Regions from separate parts of the Marinomonas primoryensis genome, predicted to be linked through region 3. Evidence: predicted binding sites of a transcription regulator. Region 3 holds the regulator's gene; each other region holds the start of a gene.
The links. The regulator LexA, encoded in region 3, represses DNA repair genes until DNA is damaged. The targets are predictions, from matches to a motif close to TACTGTNTANNTANACAGTA.
Positions count from the first base shown of each region.

Region 1: a site for LexA is predicted at 1,806-1,825, ahead of MP3633_RS13895 (carboxylate/amino acid/amine transporter). Genes of this name have one in related genera too.
Region 2: a site for LexA is predicted at 1,335-1,354, ahead of dinB (DNA polymerase IV). Genes of this name have one in related genera too.
Region 4: a site for LexA is predicted at 2,457-2,476, ahead of uvrA (excinuclease ABC subunit UvrA). Genes of this name have one in related genera too.

Region 1 covers NZ_CP054301.1:2,995,011-3,000,006, forward strand. Annotated here, with positions in the region: gene MP3633_RS13880 (MarR family winged helix-turn-helix transcriptional regulator) at 1-371, shown strand, start outside; gene MP3633_RS13885 (HD domain-containing protein) at 375-1,016, opposite strand; gene MP3633_RS13890 (OmpW family outer membrane protein) at 1,184-1,795, opposite strand; gene MP3633_RS13895 (carboxylate/amino acid/amine transporter) at 2,084-2,965, shown strand; gene MP3633_RS13900 (YccT family protein) at 3,048-3,767, opposite strand; gene MP3633_RS13905 (GGDEF domain-containing protein) at 4,041-4,996, shown strand, end outside.
Region 2 covers NZ_CP054301.1:3,278,560-3,283,555, reverse strand. Annotated here, with positions in the region: gene MP3633_RS15275 (flagellar assembly protein FlgT) at 1-326, opposite strand, end outside; gene MP3633_RS15270 (LPP20 family lipoprotein) at 338-976, opposite strand; gene dinB (DNA polymerase IV) at 1,368-2,429, shown strand; gene MP3633_RS15260 (hypothetical protein) at 2,503-3,483, shown strand; gene MP3633_RS15255 (alpha/beta hydrolase) at 3,575-4,243, shown strand; gene MP3633_RS15250 (inositol monophosphatase family protein) at 4,275-4,996, shown strand, end outside.
Region 3 covers NZ_CP054301.1:2,011,570-2,016,565, forward strand. Annotated here, with positions in the region: gene topA (type I DNA topoisomerase) at 1-1,721, shown strand, start outside; gene MP3633_RS09230 (DUF6586 family protein) at 1,718-2,185, shown strand; gene MP3633_RS09235 (hypothetical protein) at 2,188-2,454, shown strand; gene lexA (transcriptional repressor LexA) at 2,514-3,134, opposite strand; gene dinG (ATP-dependent DNA helicase DinG) at 3,204-4,996, shown strand, end outside.
Region 4 covers NZ_CP054301.1:3,829,135-3,834,130, reverse strand. Annotated here, with positions in the region: gene uvrA (excinuclease ABC subunit UvrA) at 1-2,404, opposite strand, end outside; gene MP3633_RS17815 (MFS transporter) at 2,561-3,919, shown strand; gene ssb (single-stranded DNA-binding protein) at 3,958-4,695, shown strand; gene smrA (DNA endonuclease SmrA) at 4,821-4,996, shown strand, end outside.

The DNA of each region.
Region 1 (4,996 bases), 980 kb from region 3:
AACAAGGCATTCCCTTATCGCCTTTGTACTTTATGATTCTGAAACGCATTCACAACACCGAAAATTGCACGGCAAACTTTCTTGCGGATGTGACAGAAAAGGACAAAGGACAAATTACGAGATTGGTCAAAGAAGTGATTGCCGAAGGATTGGTCATAAAACGTCCCAATCCAAACGATAAACGCAGCCAGTTTTTGCAATTAACAGACAACGGACTGGCCTGTTATATGGCGCTTGAAAACGCCGACAAGGCGGTATTAAAAGAAATGAGATCAGAAGTGAGCGATGAAGAATTACAGCAATTTTTGTCCGTAGGCGCAAAAATGCTAACAAAACTAAACGCCATCAACCACAAAAAAGAGCGCGGATAATCATTAGATCTCCAGTGCCAATTGCGCCAAAAAAGCACGCATAACCGATTCGCGGCGCTTGCCTTCGGCTTGAGCAGATACCGTATTTAAGCTATCGGCTATACGGAATAACTTGTTATAAAAATGGTCGATAGAATACTGTGCATCATCCGGCTCACGATCCTCACAAAATGGATCATCGAGTGAATAAAGCGCCCTATTTAACGTACCGCTGACTTGCATACAACGCGCAATACCGATCGCCCCCAGTGCATCCAAACGATCGGCGTCTTGTACAATTTTAGCCTCCAGGCTTTCAAGTGGCACATTGGCGCTAAAACTGTGAGCTCGAATAGCATGATGAATAGCGGGGAAATAATCGGCCGGATATTTAATAGAATGTAAAAAACCAATGGCTTTGTCAGCGGCCAACGTCGAAGCAAGATGCCGGTCCGGATGATTTTTTGGTAACGAAACACAGTCGTGTAACCACGCCGCAGGCATTACCACTGACATATCCGCACCTTCATCCAGCGCCAATTGCTGTGCCACTTTTACCACTCGATAAATGTGGCTCACGTCGTGCGCCACATCCGCAGCGCCTTGTGCTTCTAAAAACGTTCGGCAATGGTTTTCAAATTCGCTTTCTAACGCTGACAACATCATGTTTCCAATTCATATTGAATAATTCGGACAAGCCTATATCAAATACCATGATGAAAACACACCATGGTGACATTAATAAAAGTGTGTAAAAACAAAAAAGGCTTTGATTCAATCATCAAAGCCTTTTCCCTTTAGACGCTTTCCTACCTACTTAATCCATCGTCTCATTAGAAGGTATAACCCACACTGGCCATAAAGGTGATTGGATCAATATCGGCGTCAATCGTTCCGACTGTCGTGTGAACGTCGGTATTAATATCCATGTACCAAATAGACGCATTGGCAAACCAGTTTTCGGCGAAGTTCACATCCACACCCAATTGAGCGGCCAAGCCAAATGAATCATCCAAACTCACATCGGTTCCCGCCAATGTGCCTTTGCCTTTTTCATCAAAGAAAACCGTGTAATTCAAACCTGCACCAACATAAGAGCGAATTTGGCTATTGGCTTGGCCAAAGTAATACTGCGCCATTACCGAAGGTGGCAAGTGCGATACCTCAGCGACTTCGCCAAGCCCTTTAGTAGAAACTTTATGAGTAAAAGGTGTCGCGGCTAGCAACTCCACACCAAACTGCTCTGTTAGCATATACGTGAGTGTTACGCCGACTTGAGTGTCATTATCCAACTCCAATTCACCGGTGTTCAATACGTTATCACTGCTTTCATTCGGCATAACCGTTGCAAAGCCAGCTCGGACGAATAAATCGCCGGCGTCATGAGCCAAAACCACAGAAGAGCAAAGTGTTGAAATAAGGGCAATAGGAAGTAAAGCTTTCATAATCAAATCCTTCTTTTTAATCAAACAACATGTCTGTGAACAAAAAATAGCAGGATAAGGAATCAAACTATTAATATAGATCAAGGTTTTATTGCCCTTTCGAACAAGCCACCAAATCCATTGACATAGGTCTGATTTTAGAGCGATTCATACCGTGGCTCATGCCATATATAAAGTCTCATTTTGAAAAAATCAGTAAACTTTATTATTTTAAAAAGTAAACTAATTTACCTACTGTATGGAAATCGTTAGACTTACGACAAAATCATCCAAATGGAATCCATTCTCATGCCAATTCTTATTGCCGTCACCCTTTTATGGGCGTTTTCCTTCAGCTTGATTGGCGTTTATCTCGCCGGCCAAGTCGATGCCTGGTTCTCTGTATTAATGCGAGTCGCTCTGGCTACTGTCGTATTTTTACCTTTTTTAAAGCTTCGTGAAATTGAAGCCAAAATAGCGCTCAAACTTATGATATGCGGGGCTTTACAGCTTGGCATCATGTATGGTTTTTATTATCAATCCTTCCTATACCTGTCAGTTCCTGAAGTCTTGCTATTCACGGTGATGACACCACTTTACGTCACTTTGATTAATGACATGTTAGACAAACGCTTCAATATTGGCTTTGCCGTCAGTGCGCTCGTGGCTATTCTTGGCGCTGTTGCCATTCGCTACCAAGGTATCGATGAAGGCTTCATTAAAGGCTTACTGATTGTTCAAGGTGCCAACATTTGTTTCGCAGCAGGGCAAGTAGGTTATAAACGCATCATTGCAAAAGAGCGCCCAGACCTATCTCAACGCACGGTTTTCGGCTGGTTTTTCATAGGTGCATTGGCGGTGGTTATTCCTTGTTACCTTGCGCTAGGTAACCCTGATAAATTACCGACCACTACTCTTCAATGGGGTATTTTAACTTACCTAGGTATTGTGGCTTCGGGCCTTGGTTACTTTGCTTGGAACAGAGGAGCAACCATGGTTAACGTAGGAACATTAGCGGTTGCAAATAATTTACTGATTCCCGCTGGCATTATTGTTAACGTGGTTTTCTGGAACCGCGATGCTGACATCGTTCGACTGGCCATTGGTGGCAGTATTATCTTATTGGCACTTTGGCTGAATGATAAATTCAACCAACGACTCGCTGCGGCCAAAGCTGCTAACGCAAGCTAATTGATAACTTAGGTAAATCTAAGCCAAATGGAAACGCCCAGCATTGGCTGGGCGTTTCTATAATACGATGCCTAGAAAAACATTATTCTACCAGCCAAGCTTGAAATGCTTTTTTCGCCTCTCTATCGGCTTTATTAAACCAAAACTGCGACATTTCCAGCTGGATATTAGACACTGACGGCTTATATAAGTCGTCAGCAACCCAGATACGCATCTCTTTTCGAGTCGCATCATCGGATCGGTTATACCAAAACTGCATCATTTCTAGCGCAACATTTTGAGTCAAAATGACCGGAGCTAAGACAGGAGCATCATCTATAATTGGTTGGTTTTTTGCCGTGAAACGTTCAATTTCGGTAACGTAATCACGCGTATTTTGAAACCCCGACTTCACCGGTAGTATTTGATGTTGATAATCTACTTCTTTGCCACTGCGATCATCAAAAAGGGTAAACGTAGGCGCCTTAGAGTAAGCTTCTGCCTGTTTTTGAGTCGAAATATAAGGCGCTTTCACCGTGAAGTAATCATTCTTTTCAAATTGTAAGTCCAGCACAATAGGCTCAGATTGATACGCTTGAGTATCGCCACCACTGTGCAACAATTTATTAAATCGTACGACAATTTGGTGCTGACCTTCATCAACCTCGACCTTAAAGTCATTACCGAACTGCCTTGCGCCTTCAAGGTCAACGTACATAATTTCAAACGATCTAGGTACTTCAAACGTCGCCGCCTGAGCTGGTAATGCCATCACACAAACAGACAGAAAACTACTCGCGACAATTCGATTTTTCAATCCCACAATATACTCCTTACAACAAAAACAGTGTAGTTGGTAAATCTAGCATATTGTTCTATCTAATTTACTGAGTCTTCTCTGCTTTCAAAGAGCTTGCTGAATGTTGTCTTCTTTCGTCTGTCACAACACCTGTATTAGGAGCCGGAAATAATAGAAAAATACGAATACGCTTTTGAATCTAGGGTATGATCAATCAATAATATGTTTACTAAACAATCAAATAGAAAAAATAATAACCATTACTATTAACTGTATCAGGAACGACTTCACACTATCATGCCTAACAACATCCAAGCCGAACTCAGCCATAAGTTCACTCTGCGAATCATAGAAATCGTCTTTACTACCATCGTATTATCTCTAATTTTTAGGCCCTTCTTTATTGATTTACCTATCTACTTCTTGTTGATTGGCATTGCAGATTTGTTCTTAATGACAGGGTTTTATTTTATCGTGCGGCTTAATTTATTACCAAAATGGGAAATTACGCTCTCCTTACTGATCGCCCTTATTATCATTCTTCCTACCCTTGCAATTTCCGGCGGTGTTAATAGCCAAATGGTCTACTTTTTGCCACTTTATCCAATTTTGGCAGCGCTTCTCGGTGGGCATCGAGAATCTTTAGCTCTTACAGTTACCCTCGTGGCAGGCACTATTTTGGCGACCATATTTAGTGAGTATATTGTAGACTTAACTGGCGGTGTCTATTCCAAAGAGATGTCCACGGCTCGTGGCTTTTGGCTTACTATTTCCATTATTTTAAGTGCTTTTTTTGGGCACTTCTTTCTTCAACGCTACACTGAAGTAACCAAGCAACTCAAAGAAGAAAACACGCTAGACCCACTGACTGGATTACTTAACAGACGCGGCTTAAACACCCACTTTAGCAAAGAGCTAGAAGAGACAGAGATTACCTCTTCACCTTTAAGTCTTATCCTAATTGATATTGACTACTTTAAAAAAATAAATGATAGATACGGACATGACGTTGGAGATATATGTTTGATTGAAGTCGCCAATGTTCTTTCAAGCACACTGAGAAAGCGCGACATCATTGCTCGGTTTGGTGGTGAAGAGTTTATTGTCATTCTCCCAAATACCACAAAGAATCAGGCTGCACTCATCGCTGATGATCTTAAAAATGTGATCTCTAAACAAAAATTCAGTGATTTCAATCTTCCTATCACCATCACATTAGGTGTAACCGATAGCCGTGGCCAACATGACAATGC
Region 2 (4,996 bases), 1.3 Mb from region 3:
TGAGAGTCTGGTGTGACATCAACACGAGCAACGACCCTAAGGAAATCGCCGTTTTGCTCTTCAGAAATGATACGGGCCTTTTGGACGTGTCCTGAACTTCGTATTTCTAGACTAGACTCGAGTTCACCATTATAAAGTTCATCTTTAACATTGACTCTAGAGCCTGATTCAAGAACGGCTTGTTTTATCGCTTGCTGAGTGGCTCGATAGCGCGCATCGGTCACATCGTCGTTATAAATAACCGCTTCACCGACCGCATCAACCGTTTTTGAAAAAACGGTGAGAGGTAAAGATAAGGCGATAGCAATGATTAATAAGTACTTCAAGGACAGTATCATTATTCAATGCTATAGAAGTTAGTCGTCGGTGTGGAATTCTCAACGTTGATTGCACGGTAGCCAGGCTGAACACTACAGTTTGGATTAGATTGTATGCCGTTAGGAGAGCTTATACATTGACGGAAATTTTCTTGTAGCGCCATTTCAACGACTGTTTCGAACGTACCATCTTCATGTTCACGTTGTGACACGACTTTGGCACCCACTAAATAAGCATCAACATACGTTCTTAGCTCATCGTTTTGCATCACCATATTGCTCAACGAGCTGGAGCCGTCGATTTTCAAGCCATAAACGCGTTCAGATAAGTTTCGGTAAGCATCTAGCATTGAACTACGTAGCGTCATGATGCGAGCTTGAGATTTGGATAGGCGCTTACTTGTCATCATGGCGGCATAGCCAGTTGCAGTGACAACAATAGGCTCTTGTTTAATAACGGCAATGGTGTTGTTTGCATTTAGCGCACCGTTTTGAGCGTAACCGTAAGGTGAGCTATTTCCAACAGTGTTGCCGTTACACGGAGCGACAGTAGTACAAGGAGAGCCTGTTCCCGCCGTCCCTGGTTGGTTAAGATTTTGACAACCGGCGAGAATTATTGCACCTATGGCTATTAAAAAAATTCGAAGTGTTCGTGTCATGGTGGTGCCCTTTGTATGGATGTCTTTACCTTAATATCCTGCGTTGAAAAATAGTATGTGTTGCATAGTGCTGTTTCAATTAAGCGAGATACTGCTGCAGGAATTAACTGAATAATTTGTTCGAAAATCCCTTTGTTTTTCAACATGGCTAATCTAATGAACAAAATGTAAACCATTTTACGCTCTAGCGTCCATGTTTGGGCATCGAAAAAAACGCTTTTTCTTTGTTTTTGATAGTAAAACGGCTCTTTAGGTGCATTTTTTTAGATTGTTTAGGGGATTTTGTAATAAGGGGGTTTTTTCTAGAGGCAAATTTACATTTTTTTGTGCTGTGGAGTGTCTGTTATTAATTAATGTATACTGTTTTTTTATACAGTATTTTTTGAAAGATATGTTGCAAAATCGAAAAATTATTCATGTTGATGCGGATTGTTTTTACGCTGCGATAGAAATGCGTGATGACCCAAGTTTGCGAGATATTCCTATCGCCATTGGAGGGCCGGAAAATACTCGCAGCGTTCTTTCTACAGCGAATTATGCTGCTCGAGTTTATGGCGTTCGTTCCGCTATGCCAACATCGGTTGCCAAACGCCTATGCCCAGCATTGCGAGTGCTACCTGGTAATATGCATAAGTACCGAACGGCCTCTGAGCAAATGCACGTTATTTTGCGAGAGTTTACCGATATTATTGAGCCTTTATCCTTGGATGAAGCGTATCTTGATGTGACGGATTCGCCACACTTTCAAGGCAGCGCCACACGGATTGCTGAGGAAATACGCTCAAGAATATGGTTGGAAGTTGGTATTACGGTTTCTGCAGGAGTGGCGGCTAATAAGTTTATTGCGAAGGTGGCAAGTGATTGGGATAAGCCGGACGGCTTAACTGTAGTAACACCTGAGAAGCAGTTTGAATTTGTCTCAACGATACCTGTTAAGTCAATTTCTGGTATTGGCCGTGTAGCCCAGGAGAAGCTGGCCGTATTGGGCGTATTCAACTGTGCTGATTTACAAACGTTAGACTTTGTTGTGTTACAAAAAAACTTCGGCAGCATGGCTTTTCGTTTGTCTCAGTTCGCACTTGGCATTGATGATCGCCCTGTTTCCATCTCGCGAGAAAGAAAAAGCATCTCAGTCGAGCATACTTTTTCAAAAGACTTACCGGACCTCAAAGAATGCCAAACAGTGTTACCTATTTTGCTAAGCGATTTAAAAAAACGTATGACAGGACGAAACTTTGAATCACAACTGAGTAAGTATTATCTCAAGATGAAGTTTGATGATTTTAAGCAAACAACGATAGAGCAGCCCATCAAAAATAAATTATCCGATGATGTGTTTTTGGCGCTATTGCAACAGGCATATGAGCGCTATCGACGTCCAGTGCGCCTTATTGGTGTTGGTTATCGATTGTCACCACCAAAACCGCTTCAGTTAACCTTACCTTTTTCTTAGTTGTGTAAAATTTGATCAACTTTCTCAGGGTTTACTATACTCAGCAGAGCAAACCGTGCAGGAGGTGTTTATTATGTTAAAACGGCAGGAAAAATTTAACAGTACGAATCTAAGTATGCCCGATCCTTTGTCCCATCGGTTACGCTTTGAAGTGGAACAAACCTTGAGTTGTTTGTATGCGGATGCGTCATTGATAGATCAGATAGATCCTTTGTATCTGCCTTTTGCCACTTGGTTGAGCCAAAAATCGGGGAGTGGAAGAGGGCCCTTAATTGTTGGCGTTGGCGGTGCGCAAGGGTGTGGTAAAACAACTTTTTGTAGTGTTGTTAGCCGCATATTGAATAAAGGTTTTGATCTGAATTGTATTGTGTTGAGCTTAGATGATTTATACAGCACGTATCATGATCGGCTTAAATTTTCGAATGATACGACTTCTATGTTTTCTGTTCGAGGTGTGCCTGGAACGCATGATGTTGCTTTTGCGTTGACGCTTTTTGAAAGACTGAAAAACCTGAAGGATGGGGAGGTAATGAAGTTTCCTTGTTTTGATAAATCGGTTGATGATCGAAAAGCGGTGCATTTATGGCAAGAAGTTCAAGGCCCCGTTGATGTGGTTTTATTCGAAGGGTGGTGTGTTGGTGCGCCGCCTATAAATGACACTCTCTATCGTCCGATAAATCAACTTGAGAAAGAAATGGATGCCGATGGGGTGTGGCGAAACACGGTTAATCAACTGTTGAAAGACGATTATCAGAAGCTGTTTGCAAAAATAGACCTCATGGCATGGATGCAAGCGCCTAGTTATGACGTTGTATATCATTGGCGTAATAAACAGGAGCGAATGTTGGAAGACCATCTTCATGACATTCATGGGATCTTGCTTGATACGATTGATTTAAAAATAATGTCTTGTGATGAATTAAAACGTTTTATGCAATATTACGAGCGTTTGACACGTCATATGTTGGCTGTGATGCCGGAACGTGCGGATGTTCTTTTTAAATTAAATAAAAAGCAGGAAGTAATTGAAATGCGCTTTCCTGTTGAACATTAGATCGGTAGTTACTCGTCAACAGTCGAGTGGAAAACGTCAATATGATAGGCTATGGCAAATTGCGATAGCCTATTTTTTTGGAGTGTTAAGAATGAGCGAATTACTGCCATCTGTCTTAGTAGAAACAAACAGTCAGCCGGATGCGGCTATTATTTGGTTGCACGGTCTTGGCTCGGACGGACACGATTTTGAATCCTTGGTTCCGGCTATGTCGTTGTCACCAGACCTCAAAGTGCGTTTTGTTTTTCCCCATGCTCCCAAGCGACCCGTGACGGTAAACGGTGGCATGGTTATGCGTGCGTGGTACGACATTTATGAAATGACGCTAGATAGAAAAGTAGACATGGCAAATATTGATGAGTCTTGTTGCCAAGTGGCAGATTTGATACAGGATCAAATTGATAAAGGGATTGCCCCTAGCCGTATTATATTGGCTGGGTTTTCACAGGGTGGGGTGATTGCTTACCAAACCGCGCTACGAACTCAGCACACATTAGCGGGTGTCATGGCGCTATCAACTTATCTAGTGAATGGCGATGACGTACCAGATGCGTCGGAGTGCCCTAATGGTCTGACTCCAATTTTGATTCACCATGGTTTACAAGATGCTGTAGTGGCTCCAGTGTTGGCAATACAAGCTCGTGATCGTCTGCTGTCAAAAAACTTTGCGGTTTCGTATCAGAGTTATGACATGCCTCATGCTGTTTGTCCTGAGCAAGTAAAGGATATTTCAAGCTGGGTAAATGCTAGATTGGCTTAACCCCCACTATTTTTTATACAAGGTGTTTTTCATGTCTAAAGAGCATGTAGAGTGGTTGGGGTTTGCGAAAAATCTTGCGATAACGGCAGGGAGGTTAGTCATAGAAGCGAGGCAAAACTCAGTGTTTGTCCGTGACTATAAAGCAGATCATGAATTGGTGACATCTACGGATTTAGCGGTCGATCAGTACCTATGTTCGAGTATTGCTGAGCGTTATCCTTCTCATCGTATCTTGTCAGAAGAATCGTCCCCTAATATGAATCTTGGGGGAATTGCTGATGAAACGCCAGTTTGGGTGATTGATCCTATTGACGGTACGGTAAACTTTGCCCATGGTCATCTTCATGTTGCTGTGTCGATTGGTCTTTTTATTGGTCAGCAACGTATTTTAGGTGTGGTGAATGCGCCTTTCTTAGGTGAATGCTTCTGGGCGGTTAAAGGGGCAGGTGCTTATTGTAATGATAAAAAACTGTCGGTTTCTGGTGCCAAAGAGCTTAGGAATGCATTGGTTGCGACTGGTTTTCCTTATCAAAAAACAGCGTTGTCTCCCATAGTGGAGCGTGTCTCTCGTGTGTTGCATCATTGCCAAGATATCCGCCGTAATGGCTCTGCTGCACTGGACTTATGTTGGGTAGCAGCTGGGCGTCTGGACGCCTATTTTGAAAGTGTACAACCTTGGGATATGGCGGCTGGGGCTCTAATTGCAGAAGAAGCGGGTGCAACGGTTGGCGGTTACTTGCCTAAAATTGGCGC
Region 3 (4,996 bases):
GCACGCGTTTGGGTTATGGTGTTAAGAAGACCATGATGTTGGCGCAGCGCTTGTATGAAGGCGGTTATATTACTTACATGCGTACCGATTCGACAAACCTGAGTGTTGATGCTGTTGAGGCCTTACGAGGTTATATCTCATCCACTTACGGCGATAAGTATTTGCCTGAAGAGCCTATTCGTTACAGTAGCAAAGAAGGCGCTCAAGAAGCGCATGAGGCAATTCGACCTTCTGACGTTACAGTGCGTGTTGATGATTTGCTTGGCATGGAGAAAGATTCGCATCGTTTATACGATTTGATCCGAAGCCAATTCATGGCATGTCAAATGACGCCAGCGCAATACACATCAACCACCATTACAGTAAGCAGTGGCGAATACGAGTTCAAAGCCAAAGGACGTATTTTGCGTTTTGATGGTTATACTCGCGCTATGCAAACCGTGGTTAAAAAAGGCGAAGACAACATTTTGCCTGATGTTGCTAAGGGGGAGTTTTTATCCCTCAACGAACTGTTAGCTGAGCAGCATTTTACTAAGCCCGTGGCACGTTTCAGTGAAGCAAGTTTGGTAAAAGAGTTAGAGAAACGTGGTATTGGTCGTCCGTCCACGTACGCATCTATCATTTCTACGATTCAAGATCGTGGTTATGTTCGCGTTGAAAATCGTCGGTTTTATGCAGAAAAAATGGGTGATATTGTCACTGAGCGTTTGGTTGATAGCTTTGGTTCGTTAATGAATTTTAGCTTCACGGCTCAAATGGAAGAGCAGCTGGATGATATTGCTGAAGGTCATAAAGATTGGATTAAAACGCTAAATGCGTTCTATAAAGACTTTAGTGGTGTTTTGGCCAAAGCCGAAGCACCAGATGGCGGCATGATGCTAAATGAGCCGACACCAACGGACATTGAATGTCCGACATGTTCTCGACCTATGCAGATTCGCACAGCGAGTACTGGTGTATTTATGTCATGTTCTGGATACGCATTACCGCCAAAAGAGCGCTGTAAGGCAACTATTAACCTTATTCGTGGGGATGACGTTGTTGCGGTTGATGACGAAGAGGGCGAATCTAAAGCTCTAATTAATAAGCACCGCTGTACTATTTGCGGTTCAGCGATGGACAGCTACTTGATGGATGAGCATCGCAAGCTTCATGTTTGCGGTAATAACCCATCTTGCTCAGGTTATGAAGTAGAGCAGGGCACATTTAAGATAAAAGGCTACGATGGGCCTTTGCTAGAATGTGATAAATGCTCTTCTGATATGCAGTTAAAAACAGGGCGCTTTGGTAAGTACTTCGGATGTACCAATGAAGAGTGTAAAAATACACGTAAATTATTGAAGAGTGGTGAGGCTGCGCCACCCAAAATGGACCCTGTTCCAATGCCGGATCTTGCTTGTCAAAAAGTTGAAGATCATTATATTTTACGTGATGGTGCGACAGGTTTGTTTTTGGCGGCGAGTCAGTTCCCTCGTAAACGAGAAACGCGCGCGCCCCTTGTAAAAGAATTGCTTCCCTATATGGATCAAATAGATCCCAAATACCATTTCTTTGCCAAAGCCCCTGTGGCGGATGGTGATGGTCTCCCAACTGTTATTCGCTATAGCCGTAAAACTAAGGAGCAATATGTGATGACAGAAGAGGACGGCAAGCCAACTGGCTGGAAAGCCTACTTCGTTGGTTCTAAATGGGTCATCGAGGAAGGTAAGAAGAAGAAATGAGTAGTGTAAGTTTTGCTAGCCTAACGAACCAAAAGATAGATACGGCAAGGCGCTTTATTAAACAAAGCCAAAACAGTGAAGAAAAGTGGTTGGGTGTAGGGTTGGAAAGCTCGGCTATTTTTCAGTTAAGAAGTGCGCTGAATGGTTTATTGAAAGAAGTTTCCTCTGCCTATTCATTATCTGGGTCGTTGGATGTCGCTAAATTATTAGCTGAAGCGGAAACGAAGCAAATGATGGTGCCCGTGTTAAGTGAGCTGAGTGGCTTGTTATCTCGCTCAGACTCTTGGTGCTCTCAGTTGCATCAAGCTTACTTGGTTCAGCTAGAGTGTTGTGCTGCTAGGTCTATTGTTGAAGATGATAATGTCATCGGACGTGGAAGTGACGCGGGCGCTTCGGTTGGCTTTTACTTGGCTAATTTAGTTGAGTTAGTATTACGTTTTAGAGAAGAGTCATCAGAGTATTGAATATGAAAGAGTCCTACCTAGAAATTGTTGAGCTGGATAACGGCGATATTGTGCTCAGACCGGCCAGTGAAGACGGAGAGGAAACAATGCCATTGGCAACCTTGCAGATATCGGATGACACAAGATCTTCTTTACAGGATCGTTATTTTGAACTGGCAAAATGCATGTTTCATGCGGGTATTGATTTTGTTTATTCGGAGGAGACTTATTTTGATGAAGAGTCCGGATATCTTGAAGATGAAGATTTACGACCGAAGATACTGCATTGAACTTTAGGAATATAGTTAAGGTAAAAGGCGAAGCGATGGCTTCGCCTTTTTGTTGAGCGCTAAATTCCTTGGCGGATAACGCCGACGGAAAGACCTTCAATAACAAACTCTTCGCTTTCTAGGTCGACGATAATGTCATTGAAGTCTTCATTTTCTGGAATGAGTCGAACAATGCTGCCATTTTGTTCAAATCGCTTTACCGTCACTTCGTCGCCTATTCGAGCAACGACGATTTGGCCATTTTGAACGGTGGTGGTTTTATGAACAGCTAAAAGATCGCCTTCCATAATGCCAATGTTTTTCATGCTTGTTCCAGAAACAGAGAGAAAATAGTCTGCTTTTGGAGAAAACATGCTTGCTGGTATGTTGACGTGAGAGGCAATGTTTTCCTGAGCAAGAATCGGATAACCTGCAGCGACCTTTCCTATAATAGGCAGTCCAAGGTCTTCTGGTTCGTCGTTCGACGCTTGATTAACTAAGCGAATCCCACGAGAGGCGCCCGAGAGCATTTCAATAGCCCCTTTTCTACACAAGGCTTTTAGATGTTCTTCGGCGGCATTGGGGGATTTAAACCCAAGTCGACGAGCTATTTCAGCTCTGGTTGGTGGAAAACCAGTTTCACTAATAAATTCGCGAATGGTTTCTAGTACGTCAGATTGTCTTTTGGTTAATTTAATCATAGGTTATCTGGTTGTTTATACAGTAACTGTTATTATATACAGTATTCTTAACTAATCTCAATGATATAAATGCTTTCAGATGAACTAAAAAAACAAATACAACTTGCTTACCGAGCCTCTTTAGAGGCGAAGTCCCATAAACCAAGGGCTGGCCAGCGGGAAATGATAGGCGCCATCGCACGAACTTTGGGTAATATAAAACAAGGTAGTGAGGGTGAGCGACTCGATGAAAAACATGTCGCGGTCATTGAGGCAGGCACAGGCACAGGCAAAACTTTGTCTTATTGCTTGGCTGCAATCCCTATTGCGAAAGCTCGAGGCCTTAAATTAATCATATCTACTGCCACGGTGGCGCTACAAGAGCAGATTCTTCATAAGGAGTTGCCAGATCTACTTGAGCATACTGAGTTGAGTTTTAAATACACACTGGCGAAAGGGCGAGGGCGCTATTTGTGTCTGAATAACCTTGAAGGCTTTTTAAGCTCAGAAGAACAGGCCATGGAAGACATGTTCGCTGGTCTTTTTGAGCAACACCTTAACTCGGATGATGTAAACACAGCTCTTTATCAAGAAATGGACACCGCCTTGGGAAAAGGTGAATGGGATGGCGATAAAGATAATTGGGCAGGAATTATTCGCGATCAAGATTGGCGTCGCTTAACCACCGATCACCAACAGTGTACAAATCGAAATTGTGCTAACTATTCTGCGTGTCCGTTTTTTAAAGCGAGAGCCGAGATTGAAGTAGCAGATGTTATAGTGGCGAACCATGATTTGGTGCTAGCCGACTTGTCTCTGGGTGGTGGTGCAATACTGACACCCCCAAAAGAAACTATTTATGTATTTGATGAGGGTCATCATCTTCCAGATAAAGCGATAGGTCACTTTCGGCATGAAGTGCGTTTGCAGCAAAGTATTGCTTGGCTTCGTCAGCTTGAGAAAAACTTGGTCAACTTGAAGCAGGAGTTGACAGATGATGTCAGCCTTACTGGGCAGTTGTTGCTAAAAGTTCCGCAGCAAATACAAAGTATTGTGAATTTCATCCAATACGCACAGCAGGGTCTAGCCCCTTATATTCAAGGGTTAGGCTTGGATCAAGAGAATAATCAGCATCGTTTTGAATTTGGTCTCGTTCCGGATGAACTTCGTCAGTTGGCGTACAGCCTGCAAACGTCTTATCAAAAGTTGTTTAAAAACATCGAAAGTATCCAAGACGAATGTAAAAAGACCAAACAAAATGAAGGCATGGGAGTGACATCGGAAACGGCAGAGACTTGGCAGCCTATATTGGGCGTCATTCTCGGGCGACTAGAGCAAAGTGTGGGCTTGTGGCGCTTATATTCTACAGTCGATGATCAAAATTATCCGCCTAATGCTCGTTGGCTGATTTTGTCTGGGCAGGGCATGGAGCAGGATATTGAATTGGGAGGGTCGCCTATTCTTGCGGCTAATACATTACGGCAGCAGTTATGGGATAAGTGTTTTGGTGCGGTCGTAACGTCAGCGACGCTAACGGCATTAAATCAATTTCATCGATTTAATATGCGTTCAGGCGTACCTCAAGAAAGCGAATATTTGCGTGTTATAAGTCCGTTTGATTTTCAAACGAATGGTTTGTTAGTGGTGCCTGATATGGAGCATGAGCCCAATCGTGTTGAACAACATACCGCTGAAATTATTGCTTATCTAGATGAGCATGTGAATATAGCAAAAGGCAGTTTGGTGCTTTTTTCTTCTCGTCGTCAGATGGAAGAGGTGGCTAAGTCGCTGTCTGCTGGACTACAGGAAATACTACTAATGCAGGGGGAGCAATCTAAGCGCGTTATTTTAGATTCGCATAGAGCGAGCATTGATAGCGGGAA
Region 4 (4,996 bases), 1.8 Mb from region 3:
CGGGATCAAAGAACTCACGCGCATCTTCAATAGTCATTTCAAGACATTGACGGATGTTTTTGCCTTTGTAATGAATTTCTAAGGTTTCACGATTGTAGCGTTTGCCTTTACACGTGTCGCAAGGTACATACACATCTGGAAGGAAGTGCATTTCTACCTTAATTACGCCATCTCCTTGACAGGCTTCACAGCGTCCACCTTTTACGTTGAAGCTAAAACGCCCCGGTTTATAACCGCGTGAACGAGCTTCTTGTGTTGCTGAGAAGAGTTCCCGCATTGGTGTGAAGATACCTGTATAAGTGGCAGGGTTAGAGCGAGGCGTCCGACCGATGGGGCTTTGGTCAATATCGACGCACTTATCAAATAGTTCCAAGCCGTCAATACGCTCATGGGGGGCGGCTTTTAATGTTGTTGCGCCATTAAGTGCCGTTGCCGCCAGCGGGTATAAGGTACCGTTTATAAGTGTTGACTTACCTGAACCTGATACGCCTGTAACGCACGTCATTACGCCCACTGGAATTTTTAAGTCTACAGTGTTTAGGTTGTTGCCTGTTGCACCTATTAGTTTAAGAAATTGTTTGTCTTTGGCTTGGTGTCGAATTGCTGGAATTTCAATTTTTCGTTTACCAGTCAAAAATTGCCCTGTAATGGATTCTGGGCAATCCATAATGTCTTGTGGTGTTCCGCTGGCGATGATTTGGCCGCCATGGACGCCGGCTCCCGGGCCAATATCGACAACAAAGTCAGCTACACGAATGGCGTCTTCGTCGTGTTCTACCACGATAACGGTATTGCCTAAATCTCTGAGTCTTGTGAGTGTTGCAATCAGGCGTTCGTTATCTCTCTGGTGTAAGCCAATGGATGGCTCGTCAAGAATGTACATAACGCCGACTAACCCTGCACCGATTTGGCTGGCAAGTCGAATACGCTGCGCTTCGCCGCCTGATAGCGAATCGGCTTTGCGGTCAAGGGTTAGGTACTCAAGACCTACATTAACTAAGAATGTCAGCCTATCACGAATCTCTTTTAGTATTTTGGAGGCGATTTCACCACGAGAGCCTGGTAATTCAAGTGTTTCGAAATATTTTAAGCATTCTGCAATCGGATAGGTCACCACTTCAGGTAAGGTTTGTTCGGCAATGAAGACATTACGTGCGGAACGATTTAGTCGAGATCCGTGGCACTCAGGACAAGATTGAACGCTTATGTATTGTGATAAGTCATCACGAACGCTGTCGGATTCTGTTTCATGATAACGTCGTTGTAAATTTGGAATGACACCTTCAAAAGAATGTGAGCGAGTCATTTTATCGCCACGCTCATTAATATAGATAAAGTCTATTTTGTCCTTTCCTGAGCCTTGAAGTATACGTTTTTTAAAATCCTCTGGTATGTCCTGATATTTAGACTCGATATCAAAGCCATAATGCTTCGCTAAGGCGGTGAGTTGCTGGTAGTAGAAAATGCTACGTCGTCCCCAGCCACGAATTGCGCCTTCTGCTAATGTCAGTGTTTCATCATGAATGATTCTATCTGGATCAAACATTTGATGCGTACCAAGGCCATCACAAGTTTGGCAAGCACCGTTTGGATTATTAAAAGAAAAAAGGCGGGGCTCTAGTTCCGTTAAGCTGTATCCGCAAACAGGGCAGGCGAATTTACTAGAAAAAATATACTCTTCTTTGTCATCATCCATGTTAATGACTTTGGCAATACCATCGGATAAGCCAAGGCAGGTTTCAAAGGACTCGGCTAAGCGAAGTTGTAAGTCCGACCGTACTTTAAAACGATCGATGACGACTTCAATGGTATGTTTTTTATTTTTTTCTAAGGTAGGTGCATCATCTAAATCCACGACGATGCCATCAATGCGTGCACGAATGAACCCCTTTGAAAGCAAGTCGCTAATGGTGTGTAAATGCTCACCTTTTCTATCTTTGACGATAGGAGCTAGCAGCATCATTTTCGTTTCTTCAGGTAGCGATATAACTTTATCGACCATTTGTGATATGGTTTGCGCCTCTAATGGCTCACCATGATCTGGACAGCGAGGTTGTCCTGCTCGGGCAAATAACAGTCGCAGATAATCATAAATCTCTGTTATTGTACCGACGGTTGATCTAGGGTTATGTGAGGTTGATTTTTGTTCAATTGAGATCGCCGGCGATAGTCCTTCAATGTGGTCAATGTCAGGTTTCTCCATCATGGATAAAAACTGGCGAGCGTATGTTGAGAGAGATTCTACATAGCGGCGTTGCCCTTCGGCATATAGTGTATCGAAGGCGAGCGAGGATTTCCCTGAGCCTGATAGGCCAGTTATCACCACAAGTTTGTCTCTTGGGATGTCTAGGTCCACATTTTTAAGATTGTGAGTGCGGGCCCCGCGTATGGTAATGGTATCCATGAGTCTCCAATGTGAAGTCGATCAACAGAAAAAATCTGCTAGTAAATTAAATAACTGTCTATTTTTACAGTAGTTGAAATGGAGCTTCAACGGTATTTTTTGTAAAATGAACATCTTTTTTCTTAATCCCCTAAGTTAAGTGGTTGTAACTTCCTTATGGATCTACTTGAACGTCGTTCTGTCCTTGCACTAGCGCTGATCTATTTATTTAGAATGTTAGGTTTATTCCTTATTCTGCCTGTCATCGGTGTTGCGGCTGACGGATTAACGGGAGCAGATGCCGCTTTAATTGGAACCGCGATTGGCATTTATGGACTTACGCAAGCGAGTCTGCAAATTCCGATGGGAATGTGGTCCGATAAAATAGGCCGTAAACGCGTGATTGTCATTGGTCTTTTGTTGTTTGCTATTGGTAGCCTGATTTGTGCGAATGCCGATGATATTATGGTGCTAATTGTTGGCCGAGCCGTTCAGGGTGCGGGTGCAATTGCCAGCACCTTGATGGCACTGCTAAGTGATGTGACAAGGGAACAAAATCGCACGAAAGCAATGGCAATTGTTGGCGTTAGTATTGGCGCCTCTTTTATGCTTTCTTTGGTGTTGGGGCCATGGATTTTCGCATTGGTTGGCCTTTCTGGTCTTTTCTACCTTTCTTTTGTTTTATCATTACTTGGCATCATTTTGATTATTTTTGCTGTGCCAAATATTGTACAGCATACCTTTCGGCGTGATACGACACCTAGCCTTACAGCACTCGGTCTTGTCCTAAAAGATTCAAATTTACGTTTTTTAAACATCAGCGTGTTGCTGTTGCACGCGAGCTTAACGGCTTTGTTTGTTACCGTGCCAGGATTGTTGGTAAATCAATTTGATTTACCACTGTCGCAACACAGTTGGTTATACCTCGCCATCATGGGTTTTGCTTTTGCAGGTATGTTACCATTAGTGATTATTGCTGAGTCAAAAGGCAAGATGAAAGGCGTGCTCGTCGCGGTGCTTATGCTGTTAGGTGTAAGCTCGATATTGCTACAATGGGCTCCTTATCTTTGGGTCTTTGGTGTTTTATTGTGGGCCTATTTTGTCGGCTTTAATTCATTAGAAGCGACATTGCCTTCATTGATTAGTAAACTGGCCCCTGTTGGTTATCGAGGCACGGCAATGGGGGTGTTCTCTACTCATCAGTTTATGGGGTCTTTTTTGGGTGGTGTTGGCGGCGGTTGGCTGCTTCAAAACCATTCAAGCAGTGGCGTCTTTTGGTTTGTTGGTGTTATGTTTTTGATTTGGTCGATGGTCGGTGCTGTTCAACCGGCCCCTCGTCAGTTAAGTAGTTTGGCGTTTAGCTTACCCAATATGACAGATGAAGAAGTATCGACGTTGGCGAATCAACTTTCTGAAATCCAAGGAGTGGAAGGTATGCAAATTTTCAAAGATGAGCAAACGGCTTATCTTAAAGTCGATAAGAAATTATTAGATAAAGACACTTTGATGCGATTGGCACCACAAGTGATTCTTTAAAACACATCATTTTATCTTTTTAGTTGGAGAACAACGTCATGGCACGTGGAATAAACAAAGTAATCTTGATTGGTAACGCAGGCAATGATGCCGAAGTGCGTTTTATGCCATCTGGAGCAGCGGTTGCAAACGTGAACATAGCGACATCAGAAAGTTGGCGTGACAAGCAAACCGGTCAAATGCAAGAGCGCACCGAGTGGCACCGCGTAGCCTTTATGGATCGCGGCAACTTCCGACTGGGTCAAATTGCGGGCGATTTCATTAAGAAAGGCTCAAAAGTTTACGTAGAAGGCTCGTTGCGTACTCGTGAATGGGAAAAAGATGGTATCAAACGCTACACTACAGAAATCGTTGCTAACGAAATGCAATTGTTAGATGGTCGTGGAGATGGCGGAAACGCAGGCCAGCAAGGCGGATACGATTCAGCCGGTGGACAGGGCGGTTATGGCAATGCGCCACAACAAGCAGCACCTCAGCAAGGTGGTTACGGACAAGCTCCGGCCGCTGCACCACAGCAAGCACCGCAAGGCTTTAACCAGCCGCAAAGTGGCGGTTATGGTCAAGCTCCACAGCAAGCGCCAGCACCTCAACAAGCTGCGCCACAGTCCTTTGGTAGCTGGGGTAATGCTCCTCAACAAGCGCCTGCTCAAGCGGCACCACAACAACGAGCTCCTCAGCAGGCCGCTCCGCAGCGTGCGCCAGCACCAAAAGCACCTGAGCCGAAACCTCAGCAAGCGCCAAACTTTGATGACTTTGACGATGACATTCCCTTTTGAGGTTTACATAAATTAAAAATGTCTAATTAAGCTTAAAATGAAAAAGGCCTGTTCGCGTTTGCACAGGTCTTTTTTGTTATGTATATAGATGCTGAAGAAGGTCGATGAATAATGGGGTATAGGCGGTGAGTGACGAAGATGACACATCTTTGTTTGCGCAAGAGGTGGCGGGAATTAAGCCGCTTAAAAAATACGAAGTCTATCTGCGGAAAAAAGGCCCTCAGGTGGACTTTCATGTCCGTAAACAAGCCGCCTCGATTGCTCAAGAAGCCGACAGAAATCACTTATCACACGATTTCGT